One region of the Pseudomonas sp. AC229 genome, then DNA from elsewhere that is predicted to be linked to it. Evidence: riboswitches for the same ligand, from Rfam matches in the RefSeq annotation. Region 1 holds a riboswitch; the other holds the start of a gene.
The links. A riboswitch is a leader RNA that binds a small molecule or an ion and turns the genes downstream of it on or off. The one in region 1 is predicted to bind cobalamin.

Region 2: it holds a riboswitch for cobalamin, as region 1 does, so the genes downstream of both, cobO (cob(I)yrinic acid a,c-diamide adenosyltransferase) here and cobW (cobalamin biosynthesis protein CobW) in region 1, are expected to answer to the same signal.

What each region holds. Positions count from the first base shown of each region.
Region 1 covers NZ_CEEDHK010000006.1:183,087-187,918, forward strand. The annotation lists gene cobN (cobaltochelatase subunit CobN) at 1-2,224, opposite strand, end outside; gene cobW (cobalamin biosynthesis protein CobW) at 2,367-3,419, opposite strand; cobalamin riboswitch at 3,531-3,739, opposite strand; gene AC0IW7_RS10475 (HipA domain-containing protein) at 4,033-4,500, shown strand; gene AC0IW7_RS10480 (helix-turn-helix domain-containing protein) at 4,497-4,775, shown strand.
Region 2 covers NZ_CEEDHK010000008.1:221,834-226,665, reverse strand. The annotation lists gene AC0IW7_RS13585 (chemotaxis protein CheA) at 1-590, opposite strand, end outside; gene AC0IW7_RS13580 (STAS domain-containing protein) at 601-915, opposite strand; gene AC0IW7_RS13575 (response regulator) at 917-1,282, opposite strand; gene AC0IW7_RS13570 (methyl-accepting chemotaxis protein) at 1,316-2,338, opposite strand; cobalamin riboswitch at 2,563-2,800, shown strand; gene cobO (cob(I)yrinic acid a,c-diamide adenosyltransferase) at 2,950-3,561, shown strand; gene AC0IW7_RS13560 (cobyrinate a,c-diamide synthase) at 3,561-4,832, shown strand, end outside.

The DNA of each region.
Region 1 (4,832 bases):
TCAGCGGGTTGAAACCCAGCTCGAAATCTTTAGCCAGCGCCTGCAACAGGCTGGCGTTGCGGCCTTTGCCGTCGCCACGGGGAATGCGCAGCAAGGCCAGCAATGTGTCCAGGCGCAGGCGCCCGGCCGGGGATTCGCCGAACACATGCAGGCCGTCGCGAATCTGCGATTCCTTTAAGTCGCACAGATAGGCGTCCAACTGGGGCAGCCAGGAATTGGGGTCGTCGTTGATCTGTAGCTGCAACTCGCGGTCGAGCTGGGTGGCGCGCACCAGGGCCAGAATTTCGCCGCGCAACTCGGTCGCGCGCCGCTCGTCGAGCAGCGAGGCGTCGTAGTACTCGTCGGCCAGGCGCTCAATGTCGCGCAGCGGGCCGTAGCTTTCGGCGCGGGTGAGCGGCGGCATCAGGTGGTCGATGATCACGGCCTGGGTGCGGCGCTTGGCCTGCGCGCCTTCGCCGGGGTCGTTGACGATAAACGGGTACACGTTCGGCGTTGGGCCAAGAATCGCGTCCGGCCAGCACTGCTGCGACAAGCCCACGCTTTTGCCCGGCAGCCATTCCAGATTGCCGTGCTTGCCCACATGCACCACAGCGTTCATGGCAAAGGTGTCGCGCAACCAGAAGTAAAACGCCAGGTAGCCGTGAGGCGGCACCAGATCGGGGTCGTGGTACACGGCGCTGGCGTCGAGCTGGTAGCCGCGCGCCGGCTGAATACCGACAAACGTCAGGCCGTAGCGCAGCCCGGCGATCATCATGCGACCGCCTCGGAACATAGGGTCTTGCTCCGGCTCGCCCCAGCGCTCGCGCACGGCTTGTTGGTTAGCCAGTGGCAGGCGCGCAAACAGGCGGTGGTAGTCGGCCAGCGCCAGACTTTGCGCGCAAGGTCGCAGGTCCAAGCCGTCAAGATCGTTAGTCACGCCTCCGAGCAATTGATGAATCAACGCGGTGCCGGTGTCCGGCAAGCCTTCGACCGGATAGCCCTCGTCCTGCAGGGCGCGAAGAATATTCAGCGCGGCAGCGGGCGTATCAAGGCCCACGCCGTTGCCGATGCGGCCGTCGCGGGTCGGGTAGTTGGCGAGCACCAGGGCGATGCGTTTGTCGGCATTGGCCACTCGCGCCAGGTCGACCCAGCGGCGCGCCAGCTCGGCGACGAAGTTCATGCGCTCCAGGTCGGCTTCGTAACACACCACGTCGCTCTGGCTGCGCTCGCTGCGCCACGCCAGGCCCTTAAAACTGATGGGGCGGGTAATCAGCCGGCCATCAAGCTCCGGCAAGGCGATGTGCATGGCCAGGTCGCGCGAGCCCAGGCCCTGCGGGTTGGCTTGCCATAGCGGCTGGTTGTCCAGGGCGCAGATGGCTTGCAGCACGGGCACATTGCGGCGGAACGGGCGCAAGTTGGGCTGCTCGGGGTTGGATTGGGCGAAGCCGGTGGTGTTGATGATCAGGCTGGCATTGCTTTCGTCGAGCAGGTCTTCGACCACGGCCAGGCACGCGGCTTCTTTCAAACTGGCGACGGCGATGGGCAGCGGGTTCAGCCCTTGCGCGCTCAAGCGCTCGCAGAAGCTGTGGATAAAGGCGGTGTTCGCCGACTGCACGTGAGTGCGATAAAACAGCAGGCCGACCACCGGCTGCCCGGCTGCCCAGGTCGCTTGCCAATCTGCCAGTCCGGCATTGGCCGCGCTGGGGTGATACACGCCCACACGCGGCAACGGCTGCGGCTCGACCCAGGGGTAATCGCCATTGAGCCAAGTGGCCGCCAGGTACTGAAACAGCTGACGAGCGTTGTCGACGCCGCCTTGGCGCAGGTACTGCCACAGGCGGTCAGCCTGCTCGGGGGCGACGGTGCCGAGGGCGGTAAGTTCAGGGTCGGGGCTGTCATCGCCGGGCACCAGAATCAGCTGCGCGCCGCGTTGCGCCAGTTCCACCAGCCGCTCAATGCCGTAGCGCCAATAACTCAGCCCGCCGTGCACGGACACCAGAATTACCTTGGCGTGTTGCAGCACCTCCTCGACGTAGAGGTCCACCGAGGCGTGATTCTGCAACTGCGCGGGGCTGGCCAGGCGCAGGCTTGGGTAATCGTCTGGCAGGGTTTGGGCAGCGGCGGCGAGCAGCGAAAGGTGCGAGTCACCGGTGCACAGAATCACCACATCCGCAGGGGTTTGCGCCAGATGGGCGATGCCATCAGCGGGGACGAAACCACCGGGTTGGGTGCGGAGTAAATGCATAAAAAACTCAGGTGCTGTGCTTCCCTCTCCCGCTTGTGGGAGAGGGACCGAGGGTGAGGGCCGGGGCTAACGCAAGTCCGCTGCCCTCACCCCAACCCTCTCCCGCAAGCGGGAGAGGGGGCAAAAGGCAAACGCGCGTTCGTCACACCAATGCCTGGCGTAATTCATTACTAATCACCGCCTCGTCCAACTCCTGGCCAATGATCACCAAGTGGCTGCTGCGCGCTTCATCGCTACGCCAGGCGCGGTCGAAGTGTTTGTCGAAACGCTTGCCTACGCCCTGAATCAGCAGGCGCATCGGTTTGCCGGGAATGGCGGCGAAGCCTTTGACGCGCAGCACGCCGTGACGCTCTACCAGGCCATTGAGCGCGGCCAGCAATTGCGCTTCTTCGACTTCCGGCAGTTCCACGGAGAAAGAGTCGAACTCGTCGTGGTCGTGTTCTTCGTGGTCTTCCAGATCGTGGTGTGTTTTGCGGCTGTCGATGTGCAGTTCGGTTTCCGAGTTCAGGCCCAGCAGCACCGACAGAGGCAACACGCCACTGCGCGCTTCGATCACCTTCACCGCTGGCGGCAGTTCCTCGGCCACTTCGGCACGCACGGCCGCCAGCGCTTCAGGGCTGAGCAGGTCGGCTTTGTTGAGAATCACCAGGTCGGCGCTGGCCAGTTGGTCGGCGAACAGCTCGTGCAGCGGCGATTCGTGGTCCAGGTTCGGGTCTTCGCGGCGCTGTGCGTCGACTTGGTCTGGAAACGCGGCAAACGTGCCGGCGGCAACGGCAGGGCTGTCGACCACGGTGATCACCGCATCGACGGTGCAGGCATTGCGAATTTCCGGCCAGTTGAAGGCTTGTACCAACGGCTTGGGCAAGGCCAGGCCCGAGGTTTCGATAAGAATTTGGTCAAGGTCGCCGCGACGCGCCACCAGCTCGCGCATTACCGGGAAGAACTCCTCTTGCACTGTGCAGCACAAGCAGCCGTTGGCCAGCTCGTAGACGCGGCCGTTGGCTTCTTCTTCGGTGCAGCCGATGGTGCATTGCTTGAGGATTTCACCGTCGATACCCAGCTCGCCAAACTCATTGACGATCACCGCAATGCGGCGGCCTTCGGCGTTGTCGAGCATATGGCGCAGCAGCGTGGTTTTGCCGGCGCCGAGAAAGCCGGTGACGATGGTGACGGGGAGTTTGGCCAAGCTTTTCATCGAATGCAGCCCTGTTGGATACGCGCGAAATCGGATCGGCGGGCGGCTGCGACGGCTGCAGCGAGCAGAGCGCTCACCGCAGAATTCGCCACCGGATCACCCCGCCCGGTTGTCGTGAATAGGTTCGAGGCAGGTCTCCTGGCTCACGACATGGCCCTTGATGCGGGCCGCTTTCCTCGCCTTCCCGCGCGTGGCAGTGGCACTGGAAGAAAGCCGGTCGTTTACAGTTGCGGGGGCAGCCGCGGCCTGGCTGTTCAGCGCACCGCGTTCCCTCTTAGCTCTGGCGCAAATGCGCCGAGACCTCGAAGCGAGCAAGGCTACGCAGTGGTGGGGGATGGGTCAAATTCGCCGTGGGTGGCCTACCGTATTACATTGCGGCAATCGGTTAAATCACCCTGATAAAACCGCAATATAGTGCGGAATAAGTCCTGATTTCGCTTGTTTTACCGCACTAAATTGCGGTTTTGCAGGGCTAACGCTATAGTTTTCCGCACTATAGTGCGGTGAGCCCCTATGAACCTGACCTTCCAGTTGTTTACCGATGGCGTCTGGCACGACGCGATGCAGGTGCGTTTCCTCGACGCGCAGAAGGGCTTTTCAGGCGGCTGCCACTTTGGTAATCGAGCTACTGGCCGGACTGTGGATCGACACCGGCCAGCGCGACCAACTGGACGCGTTAATCGGCGAATACCTGCGCCGCGACCTACTCAACAAAATTCTCGGTAACTCGGACAACCACGGGCGCAACACGGCAATTATTCGTGGCGATGCTTCGCTACGTCTGGCGCCCATTTATGACTTGGCGCCCATGGTCATGGATGACGAGGCCATCAGTCGCACCACCAAGTGGGCGCCGCCGATTGAACAGGCCGGTGAAGTGAACTGGCGCATGGCGTGCGCTTCGCTAAGCCGCTGGGTCAACGCCGATGACGCGTTTGATCGTTTGCGCGCCCAGGCCCAAACGCTGCTCGCCTTGCCAGACATTCTGGCGAGCCAGCCGCTGCCGCCCGCGACCTGGCGCCACCCGGCCGTGCATCTGAGCGATTTGACGGCGTATTTGGGCAAAGGAGATTTGCTGTGAAAAACCTGGATATCGAGGAGCGCGGCAGGCTGATCCGGGAGATTCACGAGGCGCTCAGCGAAGGCAGCCTTACGCTGGGTCAGGCCGTGAGCCGGCTACGCCAAGAGGTCACCGGCCTTAGCCAGGCCAAATTCGCCAAGCTGTGCAAAATGTCCGAGCGCAGCCTGTTGCAGTTGGAGCAGGACGCGGGCAATCCGACAGTGAAATCGCTGAACAAGGTGATGCGCCCGTTCGGCTTGACGGTCGGCATTGTGGCCCTCAAGCGCACGGTGTGAGGGCCGCCTGAGTGATCTGCCCACCAGCGCAGCGTTGACCTTTGCCGATGAAAATGG
Region 2 (4,832 bases), on a different contig from region 1:
GCCAAGTGATTGATGTCGCCCAGACGCGCCAGGTAACGCACAAACGAGGCCGGGTCGAAACCGTTGCGCAGCAGGTCGGCGTGAAAGCGCAGGGAAATGTGCCAAGCCGCCGATTTACCCAGCGAGGCCACAACCGGCGCGCTGTTTTCAGGTTCGTGGGCAGCTATCACCGGCATGGCGCCGGGTACGGCCTGAGCATGTTCAGCCAGGGTCGCAAGCAGTTGCGCCTGATGCTCTTCATCCACCGGAAGTTCGCCCGTTTGCGCGTCGATCAGCGCCACCATGGAGGCGATTTCATCCAGGCAGCGCAGCAGCACGGAAATCAGCGCCGGGGTCAGCGTGCCGGCGCCGTCGCGCACGGCCATCAGCAGGTTTTCCAGGTGATGGGTAAAGCTCACCAGCGGCGTCAGCGAGAACAAACCCGCCGAGCCCTTGATGGTGTGCATGGCGCGGAACAGGCCGCTCAACGCCTCTTCGTCGGTAGGCGATTGGTCCAGTTGCAGCAAGTATTCCTCAGCCTGCTTGGTCAGCTCGCTGGCTTCTTCGATAAAGCCCAGCAGCAGTTGTGTCCACTGTTCGCCGTTCAGCATGGGGTGGCCCTCAGGCCTGGGCTGCCGACAACGGCAGCAAATGGGAGAGGCGCAACAGGGCAAGCAGCTCGTGTACGGCGGCGGCCGGGTTGCAGGTTTCCAGCACGATGCCCAGCTGTTGCAGCGACTTGTGCAAGGCCAGCAGCAGTTGCACGCCGGCGGTGTCGAGCTCTTCCACCTCGCTCAGGTCCAGGCGCCAGGCGGGCAGGTGCGTGTCGCTGGCGAGCACGGCGGCCAATTCGGTGTGCGCCTGGCTGACTTCATAAATCGTCAGGCTGCCGGCGATGGCCAACTGGCCCGGGGCAGGGTGGCTGAGCTGGAACATCTCAGCTGGCCAACTTGTCGACGGCCGACAACAACTGCGCCGGCTGGAAGGGTTTGACGATCCAGGCGCGCGCACCGGCGGCTTGGCCTTCGGCCTTTTTGTTTTGCTCGCTTTCGGTGGTCAGCATGACGATGGGGGTGAACTTGTATTCCGGCCGCGCTTTAAGCGCCTTGACCAGGCCGATGCCGTCGAGGTTGGGCATGTTGACGTCGCTGATGATCAGGTTGACCTTTTGCCCGGTCAGCTTGGCCAGCGCGTCGCGACCGTCGACGGCTTCAATCACTTGGTGGCCGGCACCGGTGAGGGTCATCTTCACCAGTTGGCGCATGGACGATGAGTCATCGACGATCAGAATGGTTTTGGCCATGGGGCAGGGCTCCGTCAGGGCAAGGAAAAGGCGTTAGAAAAAGGTGATGTCGTCTTGCGCAGCGCGGCTTTTGCCGGCTGCACGGCGGCCGCCGCGTTCTTCATCGGTGGTGAATTGGCTGCGCAGTTCACGCAGCCAGCGCTGCGGGTCGCTGATGATCGGGTCCTGGCTTTGCAGGGCGCTTTGCAGGCGCTGGATGTCGCTTTGCAGGTGGTCGAGCATCTGGTCGGAGCGGTCCTGAAACTGCAGGCTGACGACGATTTCCTGAATGTCGCCCTGGGTGACGCGGGTGTCCTGTTGCAGCTCCAGTGAGCTGTGGGTCAGCGCGTCAAGGTTGGCCGACAGGCCTTGCATGATTTCGCCCGCCACCTGATCGAGGTAATGCAGGTTGCTTTCTTCGCTGGCCGACAGCTGATCCGCAGCGCCGACGGTGGACTGGATGGCTTTGTTGATCTCGCCCACTTTCTCGACCATGCGCTGCCCGGTTTCGGCCGACAGGCTGGAGAGTTTGCGCACCTCATCGGCGACCACCGAGAAACCCCGGCCGTATTCACCGGCACGGGCGGCCTCGATGGCGGCGTTGAGGGCGAGCAGGTTGGTTTGGCTGGCGATGTCTTGCACATGCTTGGACATGCTCTGCAATTCGCTGGCATAGCTGTTCAGGTGGCCGACGGTGGCGAGCAATTGCTTGCGGTTGTCGCTGGCGGCGTGGAAAGCGCTGGTTACTTCGTCGAGGCGCGCATTGGCGGTGCGCAGGCTGTCGCCGATGCCGTTGTTGCCGAGCACGCTTTCGGAACGGTTGAGGGTTTGTTGCAGGCGGTCGACCAAACTGGCGAAGCGCTCGAACAGCGCGCTGACATTGCTGCCCAGCAATTGGCGCACCTGGCCAAGGTTGTCGTTCCAGGTCGGCAGCAGGGCGCTGAGCAGCGGTTGGTTGTCCAGGGTTGGCGCGGTTTCTTCAACGTAAACCGGCTCGGCCACGGGCGCCTTGCTCGGCCGTACAAACACGCCAGCCAAGGCGGTAACCGCCAGACCGGCACCGGCCAACCACGGCATGGACACGCCCAGGCCAACCAGGCTGATGACAACTCCAAGGTAAAGCGCGCAATAGGCCAACACGGCAAATTCCCGACCAGGTTCAAGTTGGGTGAACTATAGGCAGCCGCGGCTAAGCGAAAAATCGGGGCACCCCCTACAGGCTTTGTAGGGGTTTCCCCTATACAGAAGTGCGCCGAGTTGGCGACGCCCGCCGAATTGACGCTCAACCTGCAACCCTCTAACCTGCCACCCTCGCTTCAGGTGCCGCCATTTGGCGGTGAAACAGGGAAGTCGGTCCCGCTTGTTTTGTACGTGTTGCGCGTACAAAAGAAACGGCACAAGCCGACGCTGCCCCCGCAACGGTAATTGAGCTGAACACCGCACTAGCCACTGTGTTGAACACGGGAAGGCGCGCTGTTCTGTTGGCCATCAGTGGCCGCGCTCATTAGCCCGGAGACCGGCCTGTCGCAGTACCACGGCATTGCGGAGGGCTTTGTCTGGCGTCGGGTGATTGCCTGCAATCCCTGCGTCTGCCGTTCTCCGCTAGCCTCAACCAAGCCGTTGGAAAACCGCCGCCTCGCGCGGGTTTTCCCGGCGTGGACAATTGATGTTGAAGAGCTGAGACCGCAATGAGCGAATCCGCAGAACGCGACGCCCGCCACAAGGCGCGCATGGCCCGTAAAAAAGCCCTTATCGACGAGAAAATCGCCCAGGCCCAGAACGAATACGGCCTGCTGCTGGTGCACACCGGCAATGGCAAAGGCAAAAGCAGCTCGGCGTTTGGCATGGTCGCGCGGGCCTTGGGCCATGGCATGAAAGTGGGCGTGGTGCAGTTCATCAAAGGCGCGGCCAGCACGGGTGAAGAACGCTTCTTCCGCCGCTTCCCCGAAGAAGTTAGCTACCACGTGATGGGCGAGGGCTACACCTGGGACACCCAGGACCGCCAGCGCGACATCGACAAAGCAGTCGCCGCCTGGGCCGTGGCCAAAGACATGCTCAACGACCCGGCCATCGGCCTGGTGGTGCTCGACGAGCTGAACATCGCCCTCAAACACAACTACCTCGACCTCGACACCGTGCTTGCCGACATCGGCGGCCGTCCGGAATTTCAGCACGTGGTCGCCACTGGCCGTGGCGCGCCGCCTGCGCTCATTGAAGCCGCCGACACCGTGACCGAAATGGCCATGGTCAAGCACGCGTTCAAATCCGGCGTCAAAGCCCAGGCCGGGGTGGAGTTCTGATGCAGAGCCATGCATGCCCCGCGCTGTTGATCGCCGCACCGGCGTCCGGCCAGGGCAAAACCACGGTCACCGCCGCCCTGGCGCGCTTGCACACACGCCAAGGCAAACGGGTGCGGGTGTTCAAATGCGGGCCTGACTTTCTCGACCCCATGATTCTTGCCCGCGCCAGCGGTGCGCCGGTGTACCAGTTGGATTTGTGGATGGTCGGCGAAGCGGAAAGCCGCCGCCTGCTCTGGGAAGCCGCCGCCGAGGCTGATCTGATTCTGATTGAGGGCGTCATGGGCCTGTTCGACGGCACGCCATCGGCCGCCGATTTGGCCCGTCACTTCGGCGTGCCAGTGCTGGCCCTGATTGACGGTTCCGGCATGGCGCAAACCTTCGGCGCCATGGCGCACGGCATGGCCACGTACCAGGCCGACCTGCCGTTCTCCGGCGTGCTCGCCAACCGCACCGGCAGCGCCCGCCATGGCGAAATCCTGCGCGACTGCCTGCCGCCGGCCATCAAGTGGTACGGCGCCTTGCCGCGCAGCGCCGCCATCGAACTGCCGAGCCGGCACCTGGGCCTGGTGCAAGCCGAAGAGCTGGAAGACCTGGATGCCCGCCTGGACGCAGCAGCCGACGCCCTGGCGGCCAGCGCCGACACCATGCTGCCGGCACCGGTGCGCTTCGCACCGCCGCCAGCGGTTCGGCACGTTCCGCCGTTGCTCGATGGCGTGCGCATTGGCGTGGCGCGCGACACCTCGTTCGCCTTTCTGTATCAGGCCAACCTCGACCTGCTGCGCGAGCTGGGCGCCGAGCTGATCGAATTTTCGCCGTTGCGCGACAGCGAATTGCCCGAGGTCGACAGCCTGTATTTGCCCGGCGGTTATCCGGAATTGCACCTGCAACCGCTGCAAGCCAACCAGGCCATGCGCGCCGCCATTCACGCCCATCACGCGGCCGGCAAACCGCTGCACGCCGAATGCGGCGGCATGTTGTACCTGCTCGACGCGCTAACCGACAAAGACGGCGCCAGCGGCGAACTGCTGGGCCTGCTGCCGGGCAATGCGCTCATGCATAAAAAGCTCAAAGCCCTGGCGTTGCAGGAAATCGAATTGCCCGAAGGCCGCGTGCGCGGCCACACCTATCACTACTCCGAACTGCACTGCGCCCTGGAGCCGCTGGCCCGTGGCGTGTGCCCGACTTACAAACGCACCAGCGAGGCGGTGTACCGCATCGGCCGGCTGACGGCTTCGTACATTCACTTGTATATGCCGTCCAACCCGGCGGCC